Regions from separate parts of the Peribacillus sp. NPDC094092 genome, predicted to be linked through region 1. Evidence: riboswitches for the same ligand, from Rfam matches in the RefSeq annotation. Region 1 holds a riboswitch; each other region holds the start of a gene.
The links. Region 1 has a riboswitch for cobalamin ahead of ACQKNS_RS25280 (hypothetical protein). Riboswitches for the same ligand answer to the same signal wherever they lie in the genome.

Region 2: it holds a riboswitch for cobalamin, as region 1 does, so the genes downstream of both, metE (5-methyltetrahydropteroyltriglutamate--homocysteine S-methyltransferase) here and ACQKNS_RS25280 (hypothetical protein) in region 1, are expected to answer to the same signal.
Region 3: it holds a riboswitch for cobalamin, as region 1 does, so the genes downstream of both, ACQKNS_RS01620 ((2Fe-2S) ferredoxin domain-containing protein) here and ACQKNS_RS25280 (hypothetical protein) in region 1, are expected to answer to the same signal.

The regions. Positions count from the first base shown of each region.
Region 1 covers NZ_JBNNUC010000009.1:8,061-13,997, forward strand. The annotation lists gene ACQKNS_RS25265 (DUF4129 domain-containing transglutaminase family protein) at 1-1,482, opposite strand, end outside; gene ACQKNS_RS25270 (DUF58 domain-containing protein) at 1,479-2,639, opposite strand; gene ACQKNS_RS25275 (AAA family ATPase) at 2,672-3,628, opposite strand; cobalamin riboswitch at 3,818-4,037, shown strand; gene ACQKNS_RS25280 (hypothetical protein) at 4,195-4,740, shown strand; gene ACQKNS_RS25285 (ABC transporter substrate-binding protein) at 4,744-5,694, shown strand.
Region 2 covers NZ_JBNNUC010000005.1:3,594-17,000, forward strand. The annotation lists gene ACQKNS_RS20720 (aminopeptidase) at 54-1,163, opposite strand; gene bcp (thioredoxin-dependent thiol peroxidase) at 1,174-1,644, opposite strand; gene ACQKNS_RS20730 (potassium channel family protein) at 1,707-2,126, opposite strand; cobalamin riboswitch at 2,372-2,563, shown strand; gene metE (5-methyltetrahydropteroyltriglutamate--homocysteine S-methyltransferase) at 2,712-5,018, shown strand; partial or broken gene ACQKNS_RS20740 (acyl-CoA thioesterase) at 5,015-5,146, shown strand; gene ACQKNS_RS20745 (helix-turn-helix domain-containing protein) at 5,319-5,447, opposite strand; gene ACQKNS_RS20750 (DUF2975 domain-containing protein) at 5,484-5,963, opposite strand; gene ACQKNS_RS20755 (DUF2975 domain-containing protein) at 5,999-6,484, opposite strand; gene ACQKNS_RS20760 (ABC transporter permease) at 6,705-7,490, opposite strand; gene ACQKNS_RS20765 (ABC transporter permease) at 7,495-8,286, opposite strand; gene ACQKNS_RS20770 (ABC transporter ATP-binding protein) at 8,334-9,341, opposite strand; gene ACQKNS_RS20775 (hypothetical protein) at 9,492-9,812, shown strand; gene ACQKNS_RS20780 (glutamate-1-semialdehyde 2,1-aminomutase) at 9,957-11,249, shown strand; gene ACQKNS_RS20785 (glutamate synthase-related protein) at 11,586-13,407, shown strand, end outside.
Region 3 covers NZ_JBNNUC010000001.1:339,063-352,469, reverse strand. The annotation lists gene ACQKNS_RS01660 (class I adenylate-forming enzyme family protein) at 1-1,546, shown strand, start outside; gene ACQKNS_RS01655 (alanine/glycine:cation symporter family protein) at 1,972-3,393, shown strand; gene ACQKNS_RS01650 (YozQ family protein) at 3,580-3,798, shown strand; gene ACQKNS_RS01645 (energy-coupling factor ABC transporter ATP-binding protein) at 3,895-4,740, opposite strand; gene cbiQ (cobalt ECF transporter T component CbiQ) at 4,759-5,535, opposite strand; gene ACQKNS_RS01635 (energy-coupling factor ABC transporter substrate-binding protein) at 5,522-5,833, opposite strand; gene ACQKNS_RS01630 (energy-coupling factor ABC transporter permease) at 5,835-6,578, opposite strand; gene ACQKNS_RS01625 (hypothetical protein) at 6,599-6,769, opposite strand; cobalamin riboswitch at 6,753-6,948, opposite strand; cobalamin riboswitch at 7,151-7,341, shown strand; gene ACQKNS_RS01620 ((2Fe-2S) ferredoxin domain-containing protein) at 7,492-7,860, shown strand; gene cobJ (precorrin-3B C(17)-methyltransferase) at 7,875-9,512, shown strand; gene ACQKNS_RS01610 (sirohydrochlorin chelatase) at 9,531-10,487, shown strand; gene cobK (precorrin-6A reductase) at 10,484-11,254, shown strand; gene ACQKNS_RS01600 (precorrin-8X methylmutase) at 11,267-11,914, shown strand; gene ACQKNS_RS01595 (cobalt-precorrin-5B (C(1))-methyltransferase) at 11,920-13,032, shown strand; gene cbiE (precorrin-6y C5,15-methyltransferase (decarboxylating) subunit CbiE) at 13,016-13,407, shown strand, end outside.

The DNA of each region.
Region 1 (5,937 bases):
ACTGGAAAAATTATCGCAATACCCTATCTGCGTCTCGAATAAAAATTGATCGACATAATCTTGATTGCTCTCCGGATACGGAATATCGTCCTTAGAATAAATGAATGCAGGTCCGTCAAAATAATCCTCAATGGCTTTTGCTTTATCGTACCAATTCGTTTCATTCCTTGTAAGCCGGGAGGCCAATTCATATATCCGGTTTGGCAATCCCTCTGGAAGCTGAGTGTTTTTTTCCATTATTAAATCCATCGATCCGTCGCGATCCGTTATTTTCCTTAACTCAGCTATATCAAAACTCTGCATATCATAGTTAAGCTCATATTCTTTCAGGGACAGTCGTTCGCCATTATCCTGTTCGGAAATAACTTTGTCCATACCCTGATAATATTTGAAATCCATCCCGTTTTTGGCCTCAATCCTTTTTAAATACCCAGACTGCGGATGAAGGATATGGGAATATGATTCCGTCATGGACACTTTTGCCGTCATTTCTTCTGTTCTCACCACTTCAGGAACGTCGTGAATATCTAAAGATGCCATATCCTGTCCGTTGGAAAAAGCGCGAAAGTCCGTTTCCAGTTTGGAAACCCACCCTTTACCTGTATAAATATCCTTGTTCTCGACTTTCCAGTAATGTCCTATAGGGGCATCATTATAAAAAACAATGGAGCTATCCGGCTCTATCGAACCGCCAAGTTCCGAATCGTCTTCATCATACCCGACACTTTTACGCTTCGAACCACCTTCTTCTTTCCCCGCTTTATTAGAATAAGAAGTAATATAAGGCACCGGGTCCGGCCACTGTGGAGAGAGCTTCGGGGCAGCGAAACCAACAAGGACACTTACCAATATCATGCCGGTCAGCATCAAGATCCACTTATTGATGGAAGCCATCGGAAACTGAATCCCCTCCTGTATCGTCAGTCGCAGCAAGGATAGAAGGCCTAGCATCAAGAAGCCGATGATGAATATTCTAATCATTGCCATATCCCCAACATAAGGAGTGAATGTGTCGAGTACAGATATAAAAATCACCGTTAACATGAAAAAGAAAAAGATGCTTTGCCTCACCATCACCCAGTAATGGATCAAATATGTTACAAGCCAAAGAAGGACAAAAAATAGCAACGTTCGAAATGGATTTGTGATCGACTCCCAATTCCCATCATATATAAAACCAAGATTGCCCGTAAAATCAGCTAGAAACCCTTTCAGCCATGACAATTGAAATAAAGCGTCTTTTGAATGGAGGAACTGTAATGAAATCATTATATAAGCAATAATGAGAATGAATCGGATTGACCAATGTATGCGGAAATAATGCAGCAGCAGGGAATAAAGCAAAAATAAGAGAAAAATGACGATATTACCTGTATCGGTGAGTTTATCGACAGGCCTTAACCATTCGGTAATCAACACCAGACCAAATGCATACATCAGGACATGCATGAACCTTTCCAACTTTTCGGTAGTGACATTCACTTTGCCATCACCTCTGATCTATCAAACTTTAGTTGGCCATGTTCAAAAAAGCTAACCCTTATCCCCCTCGAAACTGCTGTAGAACTTGACAACCTTTCCTCATCAGTAAGATCTGCCTGTTTCTTCACACATAACATTAATCCCTGATCAGGCCGGAATGCACTCAATTTGTCCACCTTTTCTAAAGTTAAGTCTGACACGATGAATATCACAGCAGCGTTTGCCGGAAGAATTCCCTTCCTGACATTTTCGTTCAATGCGTTTACAGCACTCGGCTCTTCTTTAACAAGTCTGTAAAAAATCTTTCGTTTCTGGTTATTGCCAGCTGCTGCCGGTATGACCATCCTTGATCCCATACTCACATACCCAATTTGCATGCCTTTCTTTAACATGGCGTGGACAACGGATGCCGCCATCACAATGGATTCTTCGAATAAATCCGACGGCTTTCCATCAAGCATGATGAATGCATCCCGGTTTTTCTGCACTTCAAAATCCTTCGTCATGATTTCACTCGTTCTTGCCGTCGCCTTCCAATTAATCCATGACAACTGATCGCCTGGCTGATATTCCCTTACTCCGGAAACCACTGAATGTTCCCGTTGTGTTTTCTTTGTTGAAATAACTGCCCCCTGATTGAACACTCGATCAAGATCACTGTGGGCAAGCTCATGATAACGAGGAAAAACGGTTATTTTCAGAGGTGAACTATATATCGCTTCCTTTTCCACCAATCCGAAAAAGTCCCCAATCCAAAAGCGGATCGATTGAAATGAATGTTCTCCACGCTCCATGTCTTCCAAGGTATATGACATGTTGAAGGTACGCCTGAATCCCGGAAAGATAATCATTTTCCTTTGGAATCCCCTATCTTCCAGCCGCTGAGGCAATTCCTCCTCTACCACCATAAATAATAGGGGCAGCCGGTTTTTACGGGTAAACGTCAATGCTATTTCAACAGATTCGCCGGCCTGGCATTCCCTTTTATTGACCTTTCTCTCGACAGTCAAATCATGCAGCGGATAAAACAGCAGAATCGAAGCGTACACAGAAAACGGCAAAAATGAATAAAAAATGAACCAACTGACAAAACCGCCTTGAAACATTGCATAGCAAAAAGAAACGGTCATGAGTAATACAAGTCCGACCACACTCATATTTCCCCTTAAAATGTTGATGAATTTGCGCATTAGGTCATAGCCCGCTTCACAGGCACTTGTGTTGTGGCCACAACTTCATGAATCACCATTCCAGCATCGAAGCCATCATAATTCGCTTCAGGTTTCAAAATAAGCCGGTGGGAAAATACAAATGGAACTAAATATTGAACATCGTCCGGCAGAACATAGTCCCTGCCCTGGATCAGCGCGTAAGCCTGGGCTGCCTTCATCAAGGCTATCGATCCACGCGGGCTTACACCTAGATAGACCCCTTCATGCGTACGTGTTCGATTCGCCAATTCAACAATATATCGTTTTATTGTGTCATCCACTATCACAGCCTTTACCTCAGCCTGTAATTCTATCAATTCATCCAAGGTGATGACGGATTCCAGCTCCTCAAGCGGTACCGTGTATTGAGCTCTATGAAGAACCTCTATCTCTTCTTCCACACCTGGATAGCCCATTTTCATTTTTAATAGGAATCTATCCAATTGAGCCTCCGGAAGCGGATACGTCCCCTCGTACTCGATCGGGTTTTGTGTCGCCATCACGAAGAACGGCTTCTCCAATCCCCTTGTGACACCATCAATCGTCACACTTGCCTCTTCCATGGCTTCAAGCAACGCAGACTGAGTTTTCGGCGATGTCCGGTTGATTTCATCAGCCAAAATAATATGGCCCATTATCGGACCAGGCCTAAAAATGAATTCTTGTTCCTTAGGATTGAAGATTGAAACACCAGTAACATCAGAAGGAAGTAAATCAGGTGTGAATTGAATTCGCTTAAATCTTGCACCTATAGATTTTGCCAGTGCCCTTACCATGACTGTCTTCCCCACGCCCGGAACATCCTCCAATAAGACATGTCCACCGGAAAGGAGTGCCACGATACTTAGTTCTGCTATATCCCGTTTTCCGATAATGACCTTCTCGATATTCCCCAGCACCATTTCCAGTTTTTGATTGACCTGCTTATAAATCATTCTCTACCTCCCGGGATTCACAATCTCACTATTATTTCATATCTTTTCTATGTCAAAAATTTTACATTAAGCTCCAATTAAACCTTACATTGTAAGTTTACTAGATATTCGGTAAACCATAAACGAATTTGTCTAAAAATATTAATGCGGCCTACTGCAAAAGGTATGGTAAACTGTTGCTAAGTGAATATGAACCTTGCAGAAAAAGGTGCTGCATTGTCAGCTTAATAGGGAATTCGGTTTAAAACCGAAGCTGTTTCCGCAACTGTAAGTGCTAATGAAATAAGACGTTTACCACTATTTGAGGATGTAATCACACGCCGATCACCGGCCATTTAACCCAAATGGGAAGGTTCTTAGAGTAAAATGACGCACAAGCCAGGAGACCTGCCTTTTTTCATCGTATTATGCTCTTCGGAAGATGGGAGATTGTACGGCTCTCCCATCTTTTTCTACTACAGATACATAGATGCCCGAAGCCGACCAAAACCCTTGGTCGGCTATTTGTCTTGCTGGGAAAAGCAATACGGAGGTCATTCACCCAATATGTAAAAGGAGGAGGGTTTATGGCAAAGAAAGACTTTCGGTTTTTATGCTACCCATACATGCGTGAGTCCGTATCGACCGTTGATTTTGAAATCCGCACAGACTCATTGACGACACAAATCGGCTTGGCCGCCTCGCTTACTGAGGACGTCCCCGTTGTCCACCGCGACTTAATGGAATTGTTGCCCATGGCCTACCATTTAAACGGTTCAGTCCGTGGGAAATTAGCCATTACCGGCGATGATCTCGACCGTTTAAGTGCAATTTACGACCGGTATGTCGCTGAAGTGAAGGACCAAATCGAAACATTCGTCCTTCCACAAGGATCAACCGCAGCATGTACTTTGCATACTTGCCGAAGTGAAGCCAAGAAGTCCGTGCGAGCTTTACACAAGGTAAGTCTTGAAAAGGAAATACCGGAAATTCTTTTTGATTATGCTCATTTGCTTGCAAATGTATTATTCGTGATGGCAATCTACGTCAATAAGCAACAAGGGATCGAGGAGATTCCTTTTATAAGTAAATCCTATCCAACCAAACCAATGAAAAAGAAAACGGAGGAATAAATAATGAAGAAAAACCTACGATTCAGTTGGATTTCCATGCTGATGCTTACGCTTTTCCTTACCGGATGCGGAGTGAACGATGATCAATCCTCAAAGGATAATAAAGATACTAAAAAGGTCGAAGAAATCAAGGACTATACCGTTACTGATGATACTGGCAAGAAAATAAAATTCGAGAAAATCCCGGAAAGGGTCGTGTCACTTCAGCCAAGCAATACGGAAATTTTATTTGCCCTTGAACAGGGTGATAAAGTCGTTGGCGTGACAGACTTCGATAATTATCCAGAGGAAGCGAAGGACATCGAACATGTTTCAGACTCCGTTAATATTAATACTGAAAAAATCATTGCCTTGAAACCTGATGCCATCATAGCTTATACCATCGGTGATGAAACGGCATTGAAACCACTCGAAGATGCCGGCATCCCTGTATTCATCATTAAATCTGCAGCAAATTTCGATGATGTATATGGTGATATCGGGCAGATTGCTAAAGTGATGGGTGTTGCCGAAAAAGGGGATGAATTAGTGAAAGATATCAAATCCCAAATTGCAAGTGTCGAAGAAAAAGTGAAAACTTTAGATGAAAAGGAACAAACATACTTTGAAATTAGCCCTGCTCCGGAAATCTATACAACAGGATCAGAGACCTTCCAAAATGAAATCCTGGACACCGCCGGCATAAAAAACATCTTTGATGACCAAAAAGGCTGGGTTAAAGTATCGGATGAAGAAATCGTCAAAAGGAACCCTGAATCCATCATCACCACCGCCACGTATGCAGATGATGCCGTTGGTGAAATTAAATCGCGTAAGGGCTGGGAAGATATCGATGCAGTGAAGAACGATGACGTCCATTTGCTTGATGAAAATGTCATGTCACGTCCTGGACCAAGAATCGGGGAAGCTGTTGAACTCGCAGCAAAGACTGTTTATCCTGACTTATTCAAATAACACGATAGGAGGATGCGCCAAAATTAATTGGCGCATCCTTTTCCTTTTCCCCACCAATCATCAGGGCTTTTTTGTACATTTTCAGGAAACTTCCTTTCTGACTTGTTTATGCTAAAATGAATGCATTCCACTCATAAGATATAAGAGGTACTGATCATGTATAAAAAATTTTTCATTTTGATATTCGCAGCCGCCCTTCTTTTAGGGCTTATTAAAACCGTTATGGATATGTAGCAAAACAGC
Region 2 (13,407 bases), on a different contig from region 1:
CAAGTGTCCCCTTTTTGAGTTGGACAAAAGCCTTACCCTTATTAAAAAAGGCTTTATTTTAAAGAATTTGGGTTTAATGCATGTAATTCCGGCAAAATGAAATCGCCATCCCTTCTGATCGGGACGTCGTCAAAATAGATCTCACCACCCCCATATTCGGGACGCTGAATCAAGACCATGTCCCAATGTATCGATGAACGGTTTCCATTATCCGCTTCTTCATAGGCTAGCCCAATAGCCAAGTGCAGACTTCCGCTTATTTTCTCATCGAACAATATATCGTCCATAGGTTCCAATATGTATGGATTGATTCCAATTGCGAACTCCCCGATAAACCGGGACCCCTCATCAATATTCAGAATTCGATTCATTTCAGAGTCACGATTGGAAGTGGCTTTAATGATTTTTCCCTTTTCCAAGCTTAATTCTATATCACTAAAGGTGATTCCTTCATAGGTTGTGGGTGTGTTGAAGGATATCCTTCCATTGATACTATCTTTTATCGGTGCCGTAAACACTTCCCCATCCGGTAAATTCTTTTTTCCGGCACATATGATGGCCGGCATACCTTTAATGGAAAAGGTCAAATCCGTCCCTGGTGAAACGATCCTGACTTTGTCAGTCCGTTCCATCAATTGCTTCAACGGTTTCAAGGCCGCCTCCATTTTCCCGTAATCCATGGTGCATACATTCAACAGAAAGTCTTGGTACGTGTTTAAGGTCATGCCGGCTTTTTGCGCTGATGCGTTGGTGGGATAATTAAGTAAAACCCAACGTCGATTGTTTACATAGAAAAGTGTGGGGGAATTCATGGCCTCCCCTTGAAGACGGTGCCTCTCGATGGGAACATCAGTCATTTCCACATCGTTTTCTTCCCCTGTGATGATGATGACTGCATCGATATCCGTATATTTCTTCAGAGCCCATTGCGAAGATGTGTCAAGTTGTTCCTTCACATTGCCTTGTAACAGGTGGCGGCTTATCTCATCGTCTTCGAGTTCTACATATGGATAAGCACCCACTCTGTATATTTCATCGATCAGCTCTTTCAATAATGGTTTCGTGTTGATATGTCCCTGTATGAGGATTCTCTCTTTTGGCTGTATTTGTATCGAATGATGAATCAGCCTGGCTGCAAGCTTCTTTATTCGCTCATCCTTCATCTGCCTGTCCTTATTTTTCGAGGGCGCGAAGAGTTTCAAGCGCTTCTTCGACGTGGCCTTTGACTTTTACTTTACGCCATTCTTTGACTACCTTACCAGCCTTATCTATCAGGAAAGTTGAACGTTCAATCCCCATATACTCCTTGCCGAAGTTCTTTTTCAATTGCCACACATCAAATGATTCAGCCGCTTCATGATTTTCGTCAGCCAGCAGCAGAAAAGGCAATCCATGTTTTTCGATGAATTTTTCATGACGCGCCGCTGGATCTGGGCTAATACCAATGATGACCGCGTTCAATTCCTCGAATTGCTCATTATGGTCCCGGAAATCACAGGCTTCCGTGGTGCAACCTGGCGTCATGTCTTTTGGATAAAAATATAAAACAATGTTTTTCCCCTTAAAATCCGATAGGGAAACCATTTCACCATTGTTTGCAGGGAGTTTGAAATCAGGTGCTTTTTCTCCAATTTTAACAGTCATATTGAACCCTCCTTTTCTTTCATTATGGTAAGAGTACCCAATAATCGAAAGAAACACAACTTTCATTTATCCTTCCTATCTTTCTGCTCCAGATCGATAACTGTCCGAATCACGAACGCTGCCGGCAGTGTATATCCGATGAAAGCCTGAATGGTGGCTATCATCCTGCCCATGCCAATCGGGGCTATATCTCCATACCCTACAGAAAACATCGTCATCGCACTGAAGTAAAAAGATGTCTTCAACTGTTCATAGAAAGTACCATCCAACCGATTGCCCATATCAAGAATCACCGAATGATTCTGAAGCTCGTATAATAAATAAATCAGTGCAAATCCAACCAATATCGTCGCATATAAATTGCCAAGCCATAGCATATCCTCCAGAGAAAACTTCTTTCCTCCCGACTCAACAAGAAATAACGTACGAATGCTCATCACCATGCAAAAAATGATTCCTGCAATCAAGATGTAGAAAGTCATCCCCCACGCCCCATTTCAATACGCCACTCCATCTATACATACTCCATGTCCAAACAATATATTCTTTTTTAGGAACAGACCTCATCCTTATCACCCACACACATAATAAACCGATACTTTTTCCGAATCTTTTTATCATGTTGACCCTTTTGGTCGGATATGCTAATATTATCTAAATTTTTATAATAATTTTTATTTTATAAATTTTTAGCCTGCAAACAGTTTATAAAGGCAGGTTTTGCAAAATTTCATATGTGGGAATAGGTTCCTAATTTTAAATTAGGATTAAAAGGGAAGTCCGGTGTAATTCCGGCACGGTCCCGCCACTGTAATGGGAGTGTTAGCGCCATCCAATATGCCACTGATCAACGATCGGGAAGGCCCGCCGCAAATGTTAATCCCTAAGTCAGGAGACCTGCCTATTTCGACAACACTGTTTTAACCTACGGGAGATAGGGAGGTGTTAGGGACCTTATAATTGTAAGTGGCATTTTTTGCATGCCTCTTTATTTTAAGCATTTCTAACTTTCTTCTTTGACGGTTAGAAATGCTTTTTTTATTGCTCAATCAAATGAATGTAGGAGGATGGGAATTTTGAAAAGCAGTAGTTTGGGTTACCCTCGAATCGGGGAAGATCGTGAATGGAAACGTACATTGGAAGCTTACTGGTCAGGTAAAATCGATGAAGCGGAATTTACGGCACAACTAAAAGCCATCCGTTTAGGAAACTTACAAAAACAAAAACAACGGGGCATTGATCTCATTCCTGTCAACGACTTCACTTTCTATGATCAAATGCTCGATATGTCCGTCATGTTCGGTCTTGTTCCTGAACGTTATTCAGCCTATGAAGGCGATAGCGTTCCCCTTTCCGTATATTATTCAATGGCTCGCGGGAACAATGATGAAGTCGCTTCCGAAATGACGAAATGGTTCAATACGAACTATCACTATATTGTCCCTGAATTAAAAGTGCCACAGCTGACTTTAACAGAAAATAAACCACTTGCAGCATATCGGGAAGCCAAGGAAAATCTAGGGATTGAAACGAAGCCCGTGTTGATCGGGCCTTATACCTTCCTCTCTCTTTCCAAAGGCTTCAATAAACAAGAGATCCCTGGCATCATCCTGAGCTTGCTTCCCCTATACACGCAAGTCCTGCGGGAGTTGGAGCAAGAAGGCGTGGAGTGGGTTCAAATGGACGAACCTTCACTAGTTTCATCCATTTCCAAAGATGATATGCAAACTGTTACTTTCCTCTATGAAAAATTGAATGAAGCAGCACCAAACCTGAACATCATGCTACAAACATACTTTGATGCCGTGGAACATTACCAAGAAGTCATCGAATTACAAGTCCAAGGAATCGGTCTTGATTTTGTACATGATAAAGGGAGAAATTTAAGTAATCTTGAAGCATTCGGCTTCCCGAAGGACAAAGTGCTTGCAGCAGGTGTGATTGACGGTAAAAACATTTGGCTATCTGATTTATCGAAGAAAATTAAATTGATCGAGACTTTAAAGACAATGGTAGCCGAAGACCGAATCTGGCTTCAGCCATCTTGTTCCCTGCTTCATGTCCCAGTGACCGTTCGCAATGAATCCGCACTTTCAAAGAAAGTGAAACAGGCCCTTGCTTTCGCAGATGAGAAACTTGAGGAAATCACACTCTTGGTCAAAGGGAATAATCAAGGCTTTGAAGCAATCGCTGAAAAAGTCGATGCCAATAAATTTACGGTGCAAATGTTAGCAAGTTCAAATGCACGGAATCATGGGGCTGTACAATCGAAAGTCGAAAAGGTTAAAACCAGGACCGCCGGCCGTCACATTCCATTTAAAGAGCGTTACCAAAAACAACAGGAATTTTTCAAATTGCCTTTTCTTCCTTCGACTACGATCGGTAGCTTTCCGCAGACACTCGAAGTTAAACAAGCACGCGGAAAATTCAAAAGAGGAGATTGGACCGCTCAGCAATATGAAAATTTCGTTAACGAAGAAATCGGCAAGTGGATCGAGATCCAGGAAGAAATCGGTTTGGATGTTCTCGTTCACGGGGAATTCGAACGGACGGATATGGTTGAATACTTCGGCCATAAGTTAGGCGGTTTCGTCTTTCTGGAAAAGGGTTGGGTCCAATCCTATGGCTCCCGCTGCGTGAAACCACCAGTCATCTACGGCGACATCCATTTCATCGAACCGATGACAGTCAGGGAAAGTGTATACGCACAATCACTGACAAAGAAGACGGTGAAGGGAATGCTTACAGGTCCTGTTACGATTTTGAATTGGTCATTTGTCCGTGATGATATTTCCAGGGAGAATGTTTGTTATCAACTGGCGCTCGCTTTGGAAAAAGAAGTCATTGCATTGGAATCTGCTGGAATTAAAATGATTCAGGTTGATGAGCCTGCACTTAGAGAAGGTCTGCCATTGAAAAAAAGCGATCGCGACGAGTATTTGAACTGGGCTGTGAATTCATTCTTGATATCCACATCTAGCGTGGAGGAAACAACCCAAATTCATACGCATATGTGCTATTGCGACTTCAACAGTTTCATGGATGTCATCTCCTCCCTGGATGCCGATGTAATTTCCATCGAAACATCTCGTAGTCACGGAGAGCTTGCTTCCGCATTCGAGGAAAAGACATATGGAAAAGGTATTGGCCTGGGCGTCTATGATATTCACAGCCCGCGTGTGCCGGCAGTGGAAGAAATGGTCGATATGATTGAACGGGGCATCAAGGTTTTGGATAAAGACCAGTTTTGGATCAATCCCGACTGCGGCCTGAAAACAAGGGGTATCCCGGAAACCATCGCTTCCCTGAAAAACATGGTCGAAGCAGCAAAAATCGTCCGCGAAAACCTTTTAGCCAAACAAACAGGCCAATGATTGAAAAGGACGTTGCCCATCCACAGCAGTCACGGACTTTTTTAACCGACCTTGTTTTTCCACCGGATACAAATCATCACAATACCATCTTTGGCGGAAAAGTAATGGCCTATGTTGATAAAATAGCTGAGGTGCAAAAATTGCAAATCACATCATATTTTTTTGTCACTAATATCAATGCAATTCTCAATGGAATTCTCTGAGTAAAAAACATCAATAAACGCAAAGAAGGGATAGATTAATGGCTATCCCTTAAATTCTCTATCCACTCCCGTTAGTTAATAAATTTGTTATCTGTTTTTATTGAGTGTCTTCGTCGCTTTTGTACTCCAAAATCTCACCTGGCTGACAACCCAAAGTCTTACATATCGCTTCTAATGTTGAAAAACGAACCGCTTTTTGCATTCTCAATTTTCGTTTTGCTAACATCACATCAATATTAATATCATTGCCATATCCCCCACCTCAGACCGTCAAATCATTTTCTGATTTTATGTTAATCGCTTCTTGTAGAAGCCGTTGGAGGATAGCAGCAAAAACAGCGATAACCAACGAGGCAAAAATGATGATGAGTCCCATTAATCCAATAGGAGGGTCAACTTTCTTCGCTATTAAATGAAAGAGTGGCAAACCTAATACATACAAACCACTGATTGTAATCGCACAGCACTTTATGTTCTTTAACGCCTTTACAGATAATTTCGAGAACGCTGTGTTCACGTCAATATACCGTAAAAGATTGAAAGCCTGATAGAGAGCAAAGTAAAAAGGCACAGCCGCTCCATACATCACGATGAAAACGAGATATTTCATTGGGGCAATATTTGGAAACATTTTTGCTGCGAAATTCGCCATATGGGGAACTAAAAATATACACAATGCAAGAACTGGGATTCCTATAAAAATAACAGCTAGCTTTAAAAAGAATGTCGTAACTTGTTTCATAAAAAGTACCTCGTTAATTAAATTTTCTCAAACCGTTAATCATTTTTCGACTTAATATATGGGACATTTTTTAATGGCTTTTGAAGTGCATCCACAATGGCTGCGATGATACTTGTTGCTAAAACACCCATTAAACTTAGTGATATAGGACCTGCTGGGTCGTCTCCTGTGATTTTAGAAAGCACCTTTAAGCTTACTATTCCTAACAGAATGAGGAAAATGACTGTAAAAGCACATTTTTTTATAAGCTTCAAAGATTTAAGGGATAATTCAGAGAGAGCATTGTTTTTTTCGATATAGGTTAGTAGTTTAAATGCTTGATACAACGCAACAGAAAACGTAATACAGAATCCATATGCACATACTAAAAAGGGGATTAGGAAATAAGCCGTATCTGGATGTACCTTTGCATCTTTAATGGCTATCTTAGGCAACCAATAGATACATAAAGCAAGCACTGCAATTCCAGCTAGGAAAATAATTACCTTTAAGAAAGTGGTTGAGCCTCGTTTACCATTCATTTAAAACACCTCACTTATTTAGAGACAACCTGATTTTAGCATAATTATTTATCGATTAACAATAAATTAGTATTGTTTATTATTATATTATTATTGTTATTGAAATATCCTTTTAATTTCAACAACAATGAAAAGCATTTCTCATTACAAAGAAATGCTCTTACTTTCCACTTAACTAAATAAAAACCCCTTCAACATGAATGCTGTTGAAGGGGTTTTTTTAGTTCCCTGCCCCGCGATACCTCTTCACTCCCTGATTCCATATGAAAACGGATATCACGAAAAAGGCAATCCCGATTACAGGTGTGGCAAATGCATATGCATACCACTCTTCTTTTCTTAGGAAATAGGATGCCGGATAAACACCAACAAACGCGAATGGCAGCACCCATGTAAGGACAAAACGAATGATCTTATTATAAATATCAACTGGATAGCGCCCGTAGTTCCCGATATTGTACATCATTGGCATGATGGAAGTTTTCGCATCCGACCAGAACCCAATACTTGCAATCGCGACGAATATGGCTGCATAAGCAAGGGCCCCGCCTATTGCAAAAATGATGAAAAGAATCGGGTCATACCACGCAAGATGAAGATCCAATGAAATCGCCGAATAAAATATAATGATCAAACCGGTCACAACACCAAATAACGCTTCCAGCTCGATTCTTTCTAAAATGACTTGAAACAGGCTGTGTATCGGTCTTGTTAATATCCGATCCATTTCCCCTTTGACAATATAGCGGTCATTAAAATCCCAGATGTTGAAAAAGGCAGAGAAAAGAGCAAATGGGATGAGGAAGAATCCATAAATGAATATGATTTCTTCACGGCTCCAGCCGCTTAAAAATTGAGTATGCCCAAACACGACTAAGATAAATACCAGATTCACGACCTGATTCAGCAGGTCAGAAAGGATTTCCATGAAAAAATCGGCTCTATATTGCAATCTGGTCTTCATATATTGACTCACATATTGAAAAAACATCGATACATAAAACATCCCGTCAACCTCCTTGAATAATCAGCTGTTTTTTTGCGACTATCCATAAAAGCTGAATCGGTATTATGAGAATGATGCACCAAATTAACTGCTGTAAAAGCGCCATGCCAATTTCGCCTGAACTGTACCCGTTCGTAAAAATCATGCTTGGTACATAGCTGATCCCTTGAAAGGGTAAATATTTCATCACTTCCTGTGCCCATAACGGATAGAAACTGATGGGCAGCAGCAGACCGGAAAATAAATCAATGATGACCCTTTTAGCCCGGATCAATCCGGCATTATTATATAAGAAAAAGGTAGTGATTCCGGTCAATAAATTAATTTGTGTATTGATGATGAAGCTGAACAGCAAGGAAATGCCGAACATCCCCCACGTAGCCGGCTCGTGCGGCAATTCGATAGGAAAAATGAAAGCAACCAGCAGCATTCCTGGAATCGAGAAGAAGAAGAAACGAAATATCCCTTCCCCAAGTCCTTGCATCGTTTTCATGCCTAAATAGTTATAAGGCCGGATCATTTCAATGGCGACCTTGCCGTCTTTAATTTCAGTGGCGATTTCGCGGTCAATATTATTGAAATAAAAAGCGCGCGCCATCCATGCAACCGCTACATAGGTTGTCATCTGCATTCCTGAAAGTCCTTGGATGGAGCTTTTTTCCCCATATATCGCATTCCATAAGAAATAATAGGCACCGATATTGATGCTATAAATTAAAATGCCGGTATAATAATCCGTTCGATACGCAAGCATCATCAAAAAACGCATGCGGATCATTGCGAGATACTTTCCCATTGCCCTCCCCCTTCTTGTAGACACGTTGTTTCTTAATGATAAGAGAGTCAGACAGTGCCTTCTTCGTAAATGTTGCGAACAATCTCTTCAATGGACGTTTCATGGATTTTGATGTCCTTTATTTTAAAATGAGATACAACAGCCGAAACAAGCTGTGAAATATGATCATTTTCTTCTCTCAACAAGGCAATGTATGTTTGATTTTTCTCATCATAAACCCAGTTAGCAGTAAATGGAAGCGCCAATGATTGCAATTCCTTCAATGCGATCGGCTCGATGAATTGAAAATGGATTTGTTTTTCCTCAGCCCAGTTATCTTTCAAACTCTGTAATTCCCCATCATAAATGATCTGTCCTTCATCAAGCATGATTACACGTTCACATAATGCTTCAATGTCACCTAAATCATGGGTAGTCAAAAGAATCGTCGTATTATATTTCTCATTGATTTCTTTCAGGAACTCACGAATCTTCATTTTCACGAGTACATCTAGTCCAATCGTCGGCTCATCGAGGAACAGCAAAGGCGGATTGTGGATCAAGGCTGCCGCAAGCTCGCAGCGCATTCGCTGACCAAGTGAGAGTTTACGCACTGGCTTGTCCAGCAATGGTCCGATATCGAGCGTCTTGATGACATGTTCCATATGATCGTTATATTGTTCATCCGTTACCTTATAGACCTTTTTTAGCAGCCGAAAAGATTCTTGAACTGCAATATCCCACCACAGCTGAGAGCGCTGGCCGAATACGACTCCGATTGTCTGAGTGAACTTTTCCCTTTCTTTATGCGGATTCATTCCATTGACCGTGATTTCACCTGCTGTCGGTTCCAAAATACCTGTCAGCATTTTGATCGTGGTCGATTTCCCTGCACCATTTTCCCCGATATAAGCTACCATCTCACCCTTTTTTACAGTAAAATTGATATCATTGACGGCAGGGACGATTTTATAATTTCTGGTAAGTAAATCCCGGAAGGCACCCTTTAGCCCTGTACGGCTTGATGCCGACTTAAATTCCTTCCGAAGCTGTTTCACTTGAATTGCATCACTCATCCTGTTACATCCTCCGTAATCTCTTGTCCTAATGAATTAGTTTATCCAACCTAACCTTTTTAGACAATAAAAATGCTTGGATGCCAAATACCATTTTCAGGGCGAAAAGATCGTTGTATCAGATACATATATAAAGGAAACGAGTATGCTATGAATATCAAAAAATTATTACTATCCCAAATTGAAAAGGTCGTTTTCGACCTTCGATATGACTTCCTTTATGAAGATGAGTACGGTGAATTATTATGCCAGGTCATCCAAAGGGATTCCAGCGGGTCGATAGAAAGCACCCCCATCAGTTTCCATCTTTGCATTAATGAAGAGAAAGGGACTGGCCATCTCATTTATTACCATGCCCAGGGCGAAATGAACCGTCAATCATTCGACATCGAAAACCCTGAAACCATCTTGGCCATCCTTACTTTCATAACCGGATTTTTGGGATCCGTCCCCAGTTCGCAATCAAAATGAAGGCCCTGAATCTCGATGTTCCAGGGTTGCAGTGCTTCCATGAGGGAACTAATCAAATTTCCTAGACTTCGACCCCAGATTTACGGACGGAAAAGTGCTATGATTAAGATGAAATATGTTTATATTTTTTAGGAGGTTTTAAGATTGGATTTTAGTAATTCGGAACTTTTACATAAAGAGGCATTGGAACATATCGTTGGCGGGGTTAACAGTCCCTCCCGTTCTTACAAAGCTGTAGGCGGCGGTTCACCGGTTGCGATGGATCATGCCAAAGGTGCTTATTTCTGGGATGTTGATGGGAATAAATATATCGATTATTTAGCGGCATATGGCCCGATCATCACAGGGCATGCGCATCCACATATTACGGAGGCCATCGTTAAAGCTGCAGAAACGGGCGTTTTATACGGCACACCGACAAAACATGAAGTGAAATTTGCCAAAATGTTGAAAGAAGCCATACCATCCATGGATAAAGTCCGCTTCACCAATTCAGGAACCGAGTCCGTCATGTCCACCATCCGCGTTGCCCGCGCTTACACAGGACGGGATAAGATCATCAAGTTTGCAGGCTGTTACCATGGACACTCCGACCTTGTTCTCGTCGCTGCTGGTTCCGGCCCGTCCACTTTAGGTACACCGGACTCTGCCGGCGTTCCAAAAAGCATCGCACAAGAAGTCATCACGGTACCTTTCAATGATATCGAGTCATTTAAAGAAGCACTGGATAAATGGGGCAATGAAATTGCTGGCGTCCTGGTTGAACCTATCGTCGGCAACTTTGGAATCGTGGAACCAAGACCTGGCTTCTTGGAAGAAGTCATTTCAATATCTCACGAAGCCGGATCACTCGTCATTTTCGACGAGGTCATCACAGCATTCCGCTTCATGTATGGAGGGGCACAGGACTACTTGGGAATTCAACCCGATTTGACCGCGCTTGGAAAAATCATCGGGGGCGGGCTTCCTATTGGTGCCTATGGCGGTAAAAAAGAGATCATGGATTCTGTCGCCCCGCTGGGACCTGCCTATCAAGCGGGTACGATGGCAGGAAATCCGGCTTCCATGCTTTCCGGGATCGCTTGCTTAGAAGTACTTAAAGAAGAAGGGCTGTATGACGAACTAGACCGGCTGGGGAAAATCCTTGAAGAAGGTATCCTGAAAGCAGCTCGCCAATACCATGTACCGATCACCATCAATCGCCTTAAAGGGGCGCTGACGATTTATTTCACGACAGAAAAAATCGAAAACTATGAGCAGGCGGAAAATACGGATGGCGAAATGTTCGCCAAGTTCTTCAAACTCATGCTCAACCAGGGAATCAATTTGGCACCGTCAAAATACGAAGCCTGGTTCTTGACAATCGCTCACACGGATGACGATATCGCTTATACTCTAAAAGCGGTTGAACATGCATTCAAAAACCTAATGCAATAAATCGAATCAGCATAATTATTCATTTTTTATACACCCTCAGGATGTACATCTATCTTGGGGGTTTCTTATTTCCCTGTAATAAATCTTTAATATTGGCCTTTGAGGCCACTTCCCATATAAATCCCATCAGTTACAACATCCATCCCATTGTATAAAAAATTGATTTCTGAATATTTAAATGATATGATATGGATACATTTATATACATTTATACACTTTCTTTCAATCTATCAAAACTTGGACTATTGTTCGGGTTTACTAATATTTCCCCCACTAAACACATGCTACAGGAGGTGAAAGGCAGAGAATAAGGGTAACCTTATTCATGCCATATTTATGGCCCAACAATGGACACCTGCTACATTCAAGGAATTTCACAAGGAAGAACATGATGCCTGTGGTATCGTTTCCTGCATCGAAAAAAGGAAAATCCCAACCAACGAAAACATCTTTGCCTGTATCGACGCCCTGGTTAAAATGAACCATCGCTGCGGCTTCATCAATGGTGAAGGCGATGGCGCCGGCATCCATATCGATATACCCCGGGCTCTTTGGAAAAAGAAGCTTGAAGCGGTAAATGTCGATTCAAGCATCGTCGATCAAGATTCCTTCATAGTCGGCCATTTATTTTTAAGCAAAAAAACAGAAGCTAACGACTTAAAAATCGAAGTCAAGGAGAAACTGCTCCAACATGGTCTCTCATTGATATTCGAAACGGATAAAGCCTACCGTTCCGAGGCATTGGGACCGATTGCCATTCAAGAAGACCCAGTGTTCTGGCAATTTGCCTGTTCCTCCACCATCAATAACAGCCAGGAGCTTTCAAATGTTCTTTTTGAGCTGACTTCCGCCATCGAAAAAAGTGATTTCATCCATGTTGCATCTTTAAGCCAGCATCATGCGGTATACAAAGTGATGGGTGCGGGGGATACGCTCCCTGCCTATTATCTTGATCTTGCAGACCCTTTGGCTGCCTCCACCATGACACTGGGACATAATCGTTTTTCAACTAATACTCTCTCAAGCTTCTTCCGGGTCCAGCCTTTCAGTGTACTTGGTCATAATGGCGAAATCAATACCATCGCAAAATTGCGTGATGAAGCGAAAATGATCGGAGTTCCCATCGCTAAAGATGGAAGCGACTCACAGGATTTAAACAAGACGATCGAGACTTTCATCTGCCGTCATGGCTACTCTTTATTTGAAGCCGTCGATCTTATGTTTCCGCCAATCATCAATGAAATCAAGGAATATCCCGAGCACTTACAAGACTTATATACGTATTTAAGGGAAGCATGGGGTCATTTTGCACAAGGTCCGGCAGGCATCATCTCCCGTTTCGGCGATGAAGCCGTGTTCTCTGTCGACTCTTTAGGCTTGCGCCCACTGTGGAATATTGAAACGGAATCATCCTATATGTTCACTTCCGAGCCAGGAATCATCCCTTCCAGTGAATATACCGGAGATCCGAAACCGATGGGTCCAGGGGAAAAAATCGGTTTGAAATGGAATGGCGACCGTGTTGAATTGTACACATACAAGGATTACCAGGATAAAGTATTTGAACTCTTCAATGATCGTTTCGTCCTTTCCAATGACCGAGTCCGCTTACAGCCCCAAGTTTTTGAAAAGGTTATCTCCATGACAAACACGCAAGCCATTCATAATGGCCAATATAAAGCCTTTGGGTGGGAAAGGGAGCATGTACAGTTAGTGGAACAGATGGCCGAAAAAGGCGCTGAGCCCATTCGTTCACTTGGTCACGATGCGCCACTGGCAGCACTTAACCCCCAAAGGACCAACATCGCTGATTTCATCAAGGAGAGTGTTGCCGTTGTAACTAACCCAGCGATCGACCGTGACCGGGAAACCGAGCACTTCTCAACAAGAACCATCATCGGGAAACGCCCTTCCCTATTCGAAGCGAATAAGGCAGGAAAAGTCACGGAGCTGCTGACTCCCTTATTGATTGAAGGATCCACTGGTTATGAGTGCTCATCTATCGTATCGCAGCCAAGCTATGATCAGTTCATTAAATATAACCAAGACCAAAAACTTGTGCACTTCATTTCAACCACGTTCAAAGAGGATGAAAACATCACGGATGCCTTGACCAGGATAACGGATGAAAGTGTCAATGCTGTGGATGAAGGAAAAA
Region 3 (13,407 bases), on a different contig from region 1:
GTTGAATAAAGGAATGAAACGATTCGGCGAACTGCCTGCCATTACCTTGCTGCCAACCGGGGAAACGGTGACCTACGACGAGTTATGGAAGAAAACAGAACTTATCTCTTCTTATTTACTTCGCATAGGTGCAGGAAGAGGTGTCCGCATAGCGACCATCATTCCAAACAGTTTGGAAAGTGTGATGTTTGGTTTGGCCATCCAGCAATGTGGAGCTACCTTAGTGCCATTAAGTGAAAAATTGGGGAAACGTGAAGTGCAATTCATCCTAAAGGAAGCAAAACCAGAAGTGGTCATAATAGCTACAAAGACACACTTTGACACCTTCTTTGAGTATTTGGAAGAAATGAAGAAGGAAGAGGTCCATGTCATTGGGCTTCCTGGCTTTAATATTAATTATCCAGATGAGTTTGAACGGTTTCAATGGCCCGTTGAAATAAATAATTTAGACTTGCCATTAGCTGAAGCGGAAGACATTGCCCTTCTGTCATATACAGGCGGGACAACGGGTACACCGAAAGGCGTCATGCATTCCCAAAAGGGACTCGGCGCTGCCATACTTTCTGCCGCTATCGAAGACCCACTTGACGACCGAGACCGGGTATTGCTAAGTACGCCTATTGTGCATTCAGCCGGTTCATTACTTTGGAGATCCCTAGTTTCAGGCGTCCATGTCCATGTGATGGGCTCATTTGACGCTGCAGAATTCATACGGGCGATAAAGGAATATGAAATTACGACGACATTCATGGTACCGACCATGTTATATAGACTACTTGATCAGACAAAGAAGATGGAATATGATATGAGCTCCATGCGCAATATTTTTTACGGCGCGTCACCAATTTCACAAAAGCGCCTTAAAGAGGCTTTTGAAGTATTCGGGCCCATCATGCGCCAGCAATATGGCATGACTGAATGTAATATTGTCATTACAAGACTATCGAAAAGCGCTCATGTATGGGCTTATCATAACAATTCGGAAGTTTTGAAAAGTTGTGGAAAACCATGCATTCTTACGGAAATCCGACTAATTGATGATGAAGGAAATGATGTAAAACCTTCCGAGCTTGGCGAAATTATCGTAAAATCGCCAGCGATGATGGCAGGTTATTATCAAAGACCCGATCTTACCGAGGAATACATCCGTGATGGCTGGTTCTACACAGGTGATATTGGTAAATGGGATGAAAGCGGTTACCTTTATATTGTGGATCGAAAGAAAGATATGATCATTTCAGGCGGGATGAACGTATATTCTTCAGAAGTTGAGCGGGTGGTGAACCTGCACCCTTCTGTTGCATTAAGTGCTTGCATAGGTGTTCCCCATCCAGATTGGGGAGAAGTAGTGTGTGTGATTGCAACACTGCAGGAAGGTTTGAACTGTACTAGTGAGGAATTAATTGCTTTCTGCAAACAAAGAACCTCAAAGTATATGGTTCCAAAAGTAATCTATTTTCTAGATAAGTTTCCATTAACGCCAATTGGAAAAATTGATAAGAAAGAATTAAGAAAGATGTTTGCACAAGGTATTCTAACCATATAGGAGTGGCAGACATAAAAGATCTAATTTCAACATTGAGGCCAACAGCTAACCAGAATATAAGAGAGAGGAATGCAAAATAAGCCTCGCACGTTAACCTGGAAACAGGTCGTGTGAGGCTTTTCTATATTTAAGTTGATTTGATTAGGTATTTAATTAACGTTGCAGACAATGTTAAATGAAGTGAAGAAAGATTTTTAATCAAAGGAAATGATATTGAAATAGTATATATTTCGATAGATTCCATCAATTCATGAATGAAAAAAATAGAATGTTAGGATATAATATATTATTGTATTGGAGATTCATTACGGAATTTCCTTTTTTTATGGCTTCATTTGTTTATCTCCCCAATGAATAGGGAAATAAACTATAGCTGTATATGTTTTTATAATAATAATTAGCATGAAGTAGAGGGGTTTGTTTTAATGGAGATCTTAGAAAATTTTATTAGTGGGACAAATGATGTGTTATGGTCTTCCATACTGATCATCATGTTGATTGGATTGGGTCTTTATTTTTCCGTCCGCACGAGGTTTGTTCAATTCAGAATGGTAGGGGAAATGTTCCGGCTATTGGGCGAAGGGGCCACTGCGGAAAAAAAAGGTGTGACATCCTTTCAGGCATTTTGTATTAGTACGGCTTCCCGGGTAGGAACGGGTAACCTTGCAGGTGTTGCCATAGCGATCACGACGGGCGGCCCTGGAGCCGTTTTCTGGATGTGGTTAATAGCACTGATCGGATCTGCTTCGGCTTTCATTGAAAGTACACTTGCTCAAATCTATAAGGTCAGGGATGGGGATGCATTCCGCGGCGGTCCTGCGTATTATATGGAAAAAGCATTGAATGCCCGCTGGATGGGCATCACTTTCGCTGTGTTGATTTCGCTTACATTTGGACTAGCTTTCAATTCGGTGCAAGCCAATACGATTACAAGCGCATTCAACGAATCGTTTGGGATTGAAAAGTGGGTGACGGCTGTCATTCTGGCAATCGTCACGGCTGTCATCATTTTTGGCGGGATCAAAATGGTTGCAAAGGTCTCTGAAGTCATCGTTCCGATCATGGCAGGAGCCTATGTGATAGTGGCGTTGATTATCATCATCATGAATATTACCGAGTTACCGGGTGTTTTTGTTCTGATCTTTGAAAGTGCATTTAATGGAATAAAAGAAGTGGCTGGTGGAGTACTGGGAGCAGCCATGATGCAGGGAATCAAGCGCGGCCTATTTTCAAATGAAGCAGGGATGGGTAGTGCACCTAATGCCGGCGCGACGGCGGATGTCAGTCATCCCGTCAAGCAAGGGCTCATTCAGTCACTAGGTGTTTTTGTCGATACGCTCATCATTTGCAGTTCGACTGCCTTCATCATTTTGTTTTCAGGTCTTTATACATCGAAGGAAACGGATGGAATCGTCCTTACCCAAAATGCCCTTGGAACGGCATTGGGATCTTGGGCGGGTATATTCCTTGCCATCATTGTACTGTTATTCGCCTTTAGCTCCATTGTGGGCAACTATTATTATGGAGAGTCAAACATTGGCTTCATCAATGAAAATAAGGTTTGGTTAAACATCTATCGTATAGCAGTCGTAGGGATGGTGATATTCGGCTCTCTTGCCTCATTGGATTTTGTTTGGGGACTGGCTGACTTGCTGATGGCGCTTATGGCCATTATCAACCTGGTTGCCATAGCATTACTGGGGAAGATTGCATTTGCTGCACTGGCGGATTATCAAAAGCAAAAGAAAAGTGGGAAAAATCCTGTCTTCCATGTGAACAATATTAAAGGTTTGAAGAATGTGGAATGTTGGGGTGACCCTTCCGATAATACGGATGTGAAGAAGTAAGCCTAAACTCTCAATAAGCTTACAAGTAAAGTCCTTGAAAGGGGATTTTACTTGTAAGCTTTTTTTGCCTTTTCCCTCCTTTTTTATCATTATTGAATATTGCTTCAGTTTTTACACAAAATACCTTTGTCTTTAATACTGCTGTCAATTGATGATTGGACAATTTAAAAACTAGGAGTGAAAAAAATGGATAGCAAGCAAACAAAAAATGAATCTTCAGAAATCGCAGGAAGAACATATGAAGTTAATGATTATAAGCGGGAAGATGATTTATCTTCTGGACTGGCTACAACCCACGAACAAGTTTCGGATACTTATGCGGAAGGCGAAATAAAAGCAGTCGTTGATGATGTAAACGGAAGTGATATTGAGCTTGCAAAAGAAAGATCTGAGGAAGATAAGTAATTATAGATTTTCGTTTTTTTGGATCAAGAATTATCGCCTGCTATTTTAAAGATATCCCCTAGCTTTTGGATGAAACAAAAGCTAGGGGATGCTTAATTAATAGATCCTTTCAGTCTCCAACATTAAAAGCAATTCTTCCTTCGTTCTTGGGAAAAGGTGCACTTCTGCAGGTTCCCTTGATTGAAGGAGGGCTTGAAACATTTCAAAAACCCATGGCTTCTCCAGATGTGCCTGCAGCAAAACGTCTTCATCATGGAAAACGGAAACAGGGTCTCCTTGGTATATGACCTTACCATCGTTCATGACAACGACTTCATCAGCCCATTGATAAGCTAAATTAACATCATGAGTTGATAGGATTATCGTTTTGTCAGGGAGGTGGATACTGTCCAGCAGACCCATGATCTGTCTTGAGAAATAAGGATCCAATCCAGCAGTAGGCTCATCCAAGAGCCACACATCGGGTTCCATGGCGAGTACCCCTGCAATGGCGACACGTTTTTTTTGCCCTAGGCTCAAAAAATGTGTGGGTCTGTTTTTCAGTTCGGTTACTTTCGTTTCTGCCATTGCCCAATTTACTTTCTCCTGGACTGCATTTTTATCCCATCCTAAATTCATCGGTCCAAACGATATATCCTGTTGTACATTAGCGGAAAAAAGCTGCGAGTCGGGATCTTGAAAAACGATCCCGACTTGCTTTCGTAATGATAGTAATGATTTACGGTCATATTTCATTTTCTTGCCTTTAAATCTGATCTTACCTGATGTAGGTTGTAAAAGCCCATTTAAATGGAGGAATAAAGTCGATTTGCCGGCACCATTATTGCCTAATAATGCTATCTTTTTACCCTGTTGGATCGTTAGCGAAAGATTGTCTAAAGCGAACGTTCCATCTGCGAATTGATGGGTGAGGCCTTCTATATGAAAAATATGCTCGTCCATTCTTGGTTTGCCTCCAATTTACAAAATTCCATTAATGAATATCAAGCTTCCCAGTATGAAAATCGCGATAAGCCAATTGCGTAAGGAATAGGTGTAAGTATCCTCGATAAAGGAAAGGTTCTCCTGATAGCCTCTTGCGTTCATGGCCATCGTCAAATGTCCAGAGCGCTGCAATACTCCTAAAAATAATGATGAGATCAGTAATCCAAGAGATCGAATGCCTTTCCTTAACGAACCATACCCCAGCCGTGAAGCTTGTGATTGGTGAATGGCCAAAGCTGTTTCTAAAAAGATAAAGATGAAGCGATAGGTCAATTCAATCAATTCGATCAATAAGGAAGGCACTTTAAGTGTTCTCATCACCGATAAGATGACGGTAATGGGTGTAGTTAAGGTAAGGAAATATAAACAGCTGATGCTGCCTAATACGACAGTGATCAAATTGATCACTGTTCCTACGCTGTCATCGCTGATGAATATTTGCCAGTTCCCGACCTTCCAGGACCACCTTATATTCGAAATCGAAGTAAATTTGCTTGTAAAAGAAATAAGGATGGTAATTGTTCCTGATAGTATAAAAAATCCTGGTAATAGAAGTAATTTAAGATAATAAGAAAGCGGGATTTTTGCCGCAAAAATGATTAAAGCGCTCATCACCGTAAAAGTGATGAGCGAAACGATCATATCCCTTACCGTTAACGAAAATAGCAAAAGGGAGAGTGCAAAAACCATCTTTTCCAACGGATGTACATCCTTTAGCCCATTGAAATAGGCATATTTATCAATGAGTAACATGCTTCGATTTTTCAGGAATTTCTTGTTTGGCTTGCTTATTCCTTTGTCTCGTTACACCTATGAAATAACCAATGAAACCAGCTCCGATTGCAGCTTGCAGCGCAAATAATAAGCTTTCGGTTTCTGCACCGGGCGGCTCCCAAATACTGTTGAACCATGGCTTGTATTCCGGCTGGATTTTAGTGATGGCTTCTTCAGCTTCCCCATCGGCACCGCCAAATTCCGTTCCTTGTTGTGTGATTAACGGTATGGTGGCAAGAACGACGACCAGGAAAAGCAGCAATAAACTTTTTTTCATGTTAACGGGCCTCCTTAGATAAAACTCGCAGCAATTTCAATTCGCCCAAATTGTATTTTTTCAAGAAATTCATCACGACGACTGTCAATAACCCCTCACTGATTGCCAAGGGAATTTGGGTCAGGGCAAAAATCCCTGCAAATTTACTGAAAGAGGCCATGAATCCTCCTACCTCGGATGGAAAAGCAAGAGCAAGTTGAACGGAAGTTACCACATAAGTACCCAAATCTCCAAAAGCAGCTGCCAAGAAAACGGCAAGTGAAAATGACCATCCCAATTTAGTTGCGCCCTTGAAGACGAAGTAAGCAATGAGCGGTCCGCAAACAGCCATGGAAAATGCATTGGCCCCTAATGTCGTCAATCCTCCGTGAGCCAGTAAAACAGCTTGAAATAACAGAACGATTGAGCCAACGACACTCATGGCCAATGGTCCGAATAATATGGAACCCAAACCAACTCCGGTAGGGTGTGAAGAACTTCCCGTAACGGAAGGGATCTTTAGGGCCGATAAAATAAATACAAATGCACCCGATAGGCCAAGCATCATTTTTGTTTCTGGATTTTCCCTTACTTTGGTTCTAATGGACCGGTAACCCAAGATTAAAAATGGAAGCGTCACGGCCCACCAGAATATTGCCCATTCAATGGGTAAAAAGCCCTCCATGATATGCATGGCCATGGCCCGTTTTGGAACAAAAAGCAGTAAAATGACAAAATAAATGGTTTTCCAATTGGTTCTTTTCATTCTTTCTCCCTTCAACACTTTTAATTTTTCTGATCAATCTTGAGAAGAAAGGCGCACCCAACATAAAAAGCACTTCTCTCAAAGGAAAGAAGTGCGTAATGAACAGGAATTTTGCAGCATAAACCAACAATGGGCCTTTCTGCCTGATCCGCACACCCATCCTCGTAGGTTGAAACAGTTTCACGCTTCATGGCAGGTCTCCTGGCTTTGGTTCATCATCCCATTACATCCTTCCCATCTCATTTGACAGTGGATTAAAGTTAAAGTAATAGGACTTCCCTTTACAGTGGCGGGACCGCTCCGGATTTTCACCGGCTTCCCTTTTAAGCTGAATTCCGAAAAATTCAACACCATAAAACTTATGTAATTATTTAGAAAATTCTCGTATAGTGTACCATAAAGAAATAATTCCAGCTACACTATCTTTTTTTTTTTTGACTAAGTTTGTTGCAAGGAAAGGCTTGTGGCAGAATATACACTATTAAACTTTTCTAAACAGTCGGAATAAACTATTGAATTTTCATAAAGTTGTTATATGATAGATAAAGTTAGTTATATATGTATATTAAAACCAAATATTTCATTTTAAAAGTGCTCTTGTTTGAATAAGCAAGGGATAATAGGGAAATCGGTGAAAATCCGATGCAGCCCCCGCTACTGTAAACGCTGATGAAATTGTCGATAACCACTGGCATTGTTGCCGGGAAGGGACAAAGTAAAATGAAGCGTTAGCCAGGAAACCTGCTTTTAAAATTGCATGATACTTTTCGGAGGGAAAGGTAGAAGGACTATGACGATTTTGGGAGATTGGGCATTCTTGCCTGGTGCTCCTCATTCATATAGTTTTTTTAAACCTTAACTCTTATTGTTAAGGTTTTTTATTTTGCCTTTTCCCTGAAGCAGGAGGAAGAAGATGACTACTTGGAACTTAATGGGTACAAATACACATTTGTTGATTTGTAATGGGAGTAGCTGCATGAAAAAGGGCGGGGAAGAAGTAACTCAAGCGATTCGCGATGAAATTGCTTCCAAAGGACTGGACTTGAAAATCCATACAACCAGGACACGGTGTAACGGAAGATGTAAGGATGCATGTGTTGTGATTGCCTATCCCCAAGGAAACTGGTATCGAGTGGAAACGCCTGATTTCGGTCGCCAGATTGTCAGCCATATCGATGATGGGGAGTTTGTTCCACAAATGATCTACCAATTCAATGATGGGGAAATGACACCCAATCCAGATTTTCCTGCTCATACGGGTATTTCAAAGAACAAAGCGTAAAAGGAGATGTCTTAATGAGTACAAAAGGTAAATTATTCGTCGTGGGCTTTGGGCCAGGGAATTTTGAACACATTACCAAACGTGCTGTCGAAGCCCTTCAAGAAAGTGACTACATCATTGGTTATAAAACTTATGTTGAACTCATTCAGGGACTGCTTACAGATCAAACGATTATTAGTACGGGGATGACAGAAGAGGTATCACGTGCACAGGAAGCAGTGAAACAAGCGGAGCTGGGTAAGAAAGTTGCGGTAATTTCCAGCGGGGATGCCGGAGTTTACGGGATGGCTGGGTTGGTTTATGAAGTATTGATTGAAAAAGGCTGGAAAGAAGAAACTGGAGTGGGCATTGAAGTCATTCCTGGCATTTCTGCAATCAATTCTTGTGCATCTTTACTTGGGGCACCAGTCATGCACGATTCGTGTACGATCAGTCTCAGTGATCATTTAACACCTTGGGAACTGATCGCTAAAAGGGTTGAAGCAGCTGCAATGGCAGACTTTGTCATTGCCCTGTATAATCCGCGCAGCGGCAGGCGGACCAGGCAAATTGTTGAAACACAGAAAATTCTCCTTCGCTACCGTTCGCCCGATACACCTGTCGGGTTGGTGAAAAGTGCATATCGCGATAGGCAGGATGTTGTCATAACCAATTTGAAAGATATGTTGAATCACGATATTGGGATGCTGACCACCGTCATCATTGGTAATTCATCCACCTTTTTATATGATGACAAAATCATCACACCAAGAGGCTATCAAAGGAAATATACTTTGAATTCGGAAAAGCAACCATTGAAGCCGCATCAGCGTCTGCAAAAGGAAGCGGAACCGTGGGCATTAGATCAAGAAGCCTTTACCGAATCTGCTGGAGGAGTTGGATTACTTACAAAAGCACCTGAAAAGAAGCCAGCTTCCTTTGAAATGGCAATGGAAGCACTGTCAAGAGTCAAGGGTCAAACCGTTTTGCAATCCATTGAGCCAATTGTTCAGCAAAAAATGGAGTCGGTATTCGAACTTGCCGTTAGTCCAGGTGTGGCGAATAAACAATTCACTCCCAAACAAATGATGACACTTGCGGAAGTTGTCGGGGAAAAGGGCACGATGGAATATACGCCAAATCATAAAATCGTATTAAAGATTCCGACAACGGATCCGGAAGTCATTACGGGAAAATTGCAATCTGCAAACTTTTTATTGTCACCGATTGGGGATGTACTGTCATTAAAAGCATGTGATTTCTGTGATGGTGAAAAAACCGAATCCATTCCTTATGCGGATGAAATACATCGGGTGCTTGGCGGAATGAAAATGCCCAAGGAACTTAACATCGGTTTTAATGGGTGTGGGATGGCTTGTTATAGTGCTGTGATGGATGATATCGGGATTGTCTTCCGAAAAGGGAAGTTTGACTTATTTCTTGGGGCTAAACCGGTTGGAAGAACAGCCCATCCAGGTCAGCCTGTTGCAGAAGGCATCGAACCGGAACAGCTGGTTGAACTGATTACGGACATTGTCGCGGAGTATAAGCAAAATGCCCATCCAAATGAGCGGCTTTTTAAATACTTCAAACGTTCGAAAAAGATACAGAATTTTTCTTATCAGGACATCGCTCCCAAAATAAACATAGAGCCTGCGCCTTGTGAAGACTAATCAAGAGGGGGAAAGTAAATGAAAGCAGTTTTGTTCGTAGGACACGGAAGCCGCTTGGCTTCGGGAAACGAAGAAGTCCTTCATTTTATTGAAAATATGATTCCGGCATTGGAAGAGCGCTTCCTTGTAGAAACGTGCTTCTTGGAATTTGCGGCACCGAATATATCCAAAGGCATTGATAATTGTGTAAAACGAGGGGCTTCTGAAGTTATCGTCATACCGATCATTTTGTTGCATGCAGGACATTCGAAATTACATATCCCAGCTGAAATAGAGGATGGGAAAACAAAGTATCCAGAAGTGAAATTCACATATGGCCAAACGATCGGGGTCCACCATGATATATTGACAATCCTGACAGACCGTCTTGAGGAAGCGGGATTCGATACAACCTCTGAACAGGATGGGACAGCAGTATTGCTAATTGGCCGAGGTGGCAGTGATGCTGATGCAAATAGTGATATATATAAAATTTCACGATTATTATGGGAAAAGTTGAACGTAAATTGGGTCGAAGCAGCTTTCATGGGTGTAACGGACCCACACGTTGACGAAGGTATTGAACGATGCATCCGCTTAGGGGCGAAAAAAGTAGTGATGCTGCCATATTTCCTCTTCACAGGGGTGTTGATGGAAAGAATGGAAGATATGCTGAAAGGTTATCAAGAGCAATATCAAGATCAAGAATTCATTTTGGCAAAGTATTTTGGATATCATCCAACGTTACAGAACATTCTGCATGAACGTGTAATTGAAGCTAGTGAAGGCAGATCAAGCGGGGCACGTGATTTGGAAAACTATCGTAAACATGTCGAGGAACATGGACATGCCCACCATCATCACCATCATGATCACGATCACCATCATGATCACGATCACCATCATGATCACGATCATCATCACGATCACGATCATAACCACGATCATGATCATCACCATGATCACGATGGACAAGTGGTGGGGACGTCAAAATGATTTTGTTTTTGGCGGGCACAAGTGATGCAAGGGAATTAGCGATTGAGATGCAGCAGGTGGGATTCAAGGTTTTGGCAACTGTTGTAACCGAATCGGCGGCTAAAAGTTTGCACGATGCAGGCATATCCACCCGGATTGGCCGATTAACTGCAGAGGATATGACATCTTTAATCTTTGAAAAAGGTTTTCAGGCTGTAGTTGATGCAAGTCACCCATTTGCCGAAGAAGCATCCAAAAACGCCCTTAACGGAGCAAAGGCAGCAAATGTCCCTTATATTCGTTATGAGCGTGAAAGTCAACGGTTTCAGAATGATAAATTGATAGTTGTCCGTGATTATGAGGAGGCTGCCAAACTTGCCGCTGAAAAACGGGGAGTCATCATGCTCACGACCGGAAGTAAAACGCTAGCGGTGTTCGCAAAAGTATTGGTAGGGCTAGAGAATACCAGAGTCATAGCGAGAATGCTGCCACGAATGGACAATATGGAAAAATGTGCGCAGCTGGGCATTGAACAAAAAAATATCGTTGCGATTCAGGGTCCATTTTCCAAAGAATTAAATAAAGCTCTATATGAACAGTATGGGGTTACATTGATGATAACGAAAGAAAGTGGCAAGGTCGGTGCGGTTGATGAGAAATTGGAAGCTGCGTTGGAATGTGGAATAGAGACGATTATGATATCTCGACCGGATGTTGACTATCAAAATGTCCATTCCAGTTTTGATCATGTCATCACCGAGTTGAATAAGCAACTAAATGAAAAATAGGAGGAATGCAAGATGGATTTTAAAACGGATTTTAAACCACTAACGGTAGACCCAGACAAAATATATGATTATAGCTTCTCGATCATAGCAGAAGAAATGGGCAATCATGATTTTTCTGAAGATGAATGGAAGATCGTCCGCCGGGTCATTCATGCTTCAGCGGATTTTGAATTGGGAAGAAGTGTCATCATCCATCCAAATGCCATTCAAGCTGGTGTGGAAGCCATTCGCAAAGGTAGACATGTAATTGCGGATGTGCAAATGATCGAGAGCGGTACAGGCAAAAAAAGATTTCAAAAACACGGCGGGGACGTTCATTGCTACATTTCAGATCCGGATGTGATGGTCGAAGCAAAACGTTTGAATACGACAAGGGCGATCATTTCGATGCAAAAAGCCGTAAAGGAAAATGAAGGGGGCATTTATGCCATTGGTAATGCACCTACAGCTTTACTTGAACTCATTCGCCTTATTAAAGAGGGGATAGCTAAACCGGACTTAATCATTGGAATGCCTGTTGGGTTTGTTTCTGCAGCAGAATCGAAAGAGGAACTCGCCAAAATCACGGAAGTCCCATTCATTACGAATATTGGCCGAAAAGGTGGAAGTACTGTCACTGTTGCTGCATTGAACGCGATTTCCCTTTTAGCTGATAGTTAAAAATCATGGAAAAGAAAGTGAAAAAAGACCCCTCGCAAATGCGTCATGGGTATACGACAGGGGCATGTTCGACTGCCGTGACCAAAGCGGCATTGACTGCATTGATCACGGGGGATGCACTTGAGGAAGCCACGATTTCCTTGCCCATAGGGCGAGATGCCACTTTCACTATTGAGAAATATGAAATATCGGAAAATGCGGTTAGTGCTGAAACGATCAAAGATGCCGGAGATGATCCAGATGCCACCCATCTGGCACATATTATCTCTACTGTCAGCTGGTCGGATGCCCCTGGGATTATCCTGGATGGAGGGATAGGTGTGGGGCGTGTGACCAAACCCGGGCTTCCTGTTCCTGTAGGAGAAGCGGCCATCAATCCTGTTCCGCGCAAAATGATTTTAACAACTGTGCAACAAACATTGGAAGAATTTAAGATCGATAGAGGAGTGAAAGTGGTCATCTCCGTGCCTGCAGGTGAAGAAATAGCGAAAAAAACATTAAATGGCCGCTTGGGGATTGTGGGGGGCATTTCCATTCTAGGAACAAGGGGCACTGTCGTCCCTTTTTCCAGTTCAGCCTATATGGCAAGCATCGTCCAGGCTATCAGTGTTGCCAAAGCAAGTGGGTGCGAGCATCTTGTCTTAACTACTGGCGGGCGCAGTGAAAAGTATGCGATGGGCCTTCTCCAGGATTTGCCTGAGGAAGCCTTTATTGAAATGGGTGACTTTGTGGGCTTCTCACTTAAGCAATGTAAGAGGCAGGGAATTAAAAAGGTATCATTGGTCGGCATGATGGGGAAATTCTCCAAAGTGGCCCAAGGTGTGATGATGGTGCATTCAAAAAGTGCCCCGGTCGACTTCGGTTTTCTATCGGAAATAGCTCAAAGCGTGGGAGCTGGAGGCGACCTTGTTCTTGAAATCAAGAATGCAAACACTGCGTCACAAGTCGGGGACATGATGTCAGCGATAAATAATTTTGATTTTTTCAATAAACTATGTGAATCCTGCTGTCACTCTGCCATAAAGCAAGTGAAGGGCGGAATTGAAATGGAAACGGCGATTTATTCGTTGAAAGGACAATTACTGGGAAGGGCTGTTGGAATTGAGTCAATCGATTAAATTGATCGGGATAGGGGATAACGGTCAGGAAAGCTTGCTGCCCCAATATGCCCAATGGATAGAAGAAAGTGAAGTGCTGGTCGGAGGTGAACGGGTCTTATCGTTTTTCCCGAACTATTCTGGCAAGAAGATTGTCATTAAGGGCGGTTTGAAAAATGTGGTGGAACAACTGCAGGATGAAACTCGTCCAACAGTTGTCCTAGCTTCCGGTGACCCAATGTTTTATGGAATTGGAGGTTATCTTTCCAGCAAAATCAACATAGAGGTTTACCCATATTTCAGTTCCATACAGCTTGCTTTTGCAAAAATGGGTGAAAGCTGGCAAGATGCCTTCCTAGTCAGTGTTCATGGCCGGAGTATGAAAGGGCTGGCTCA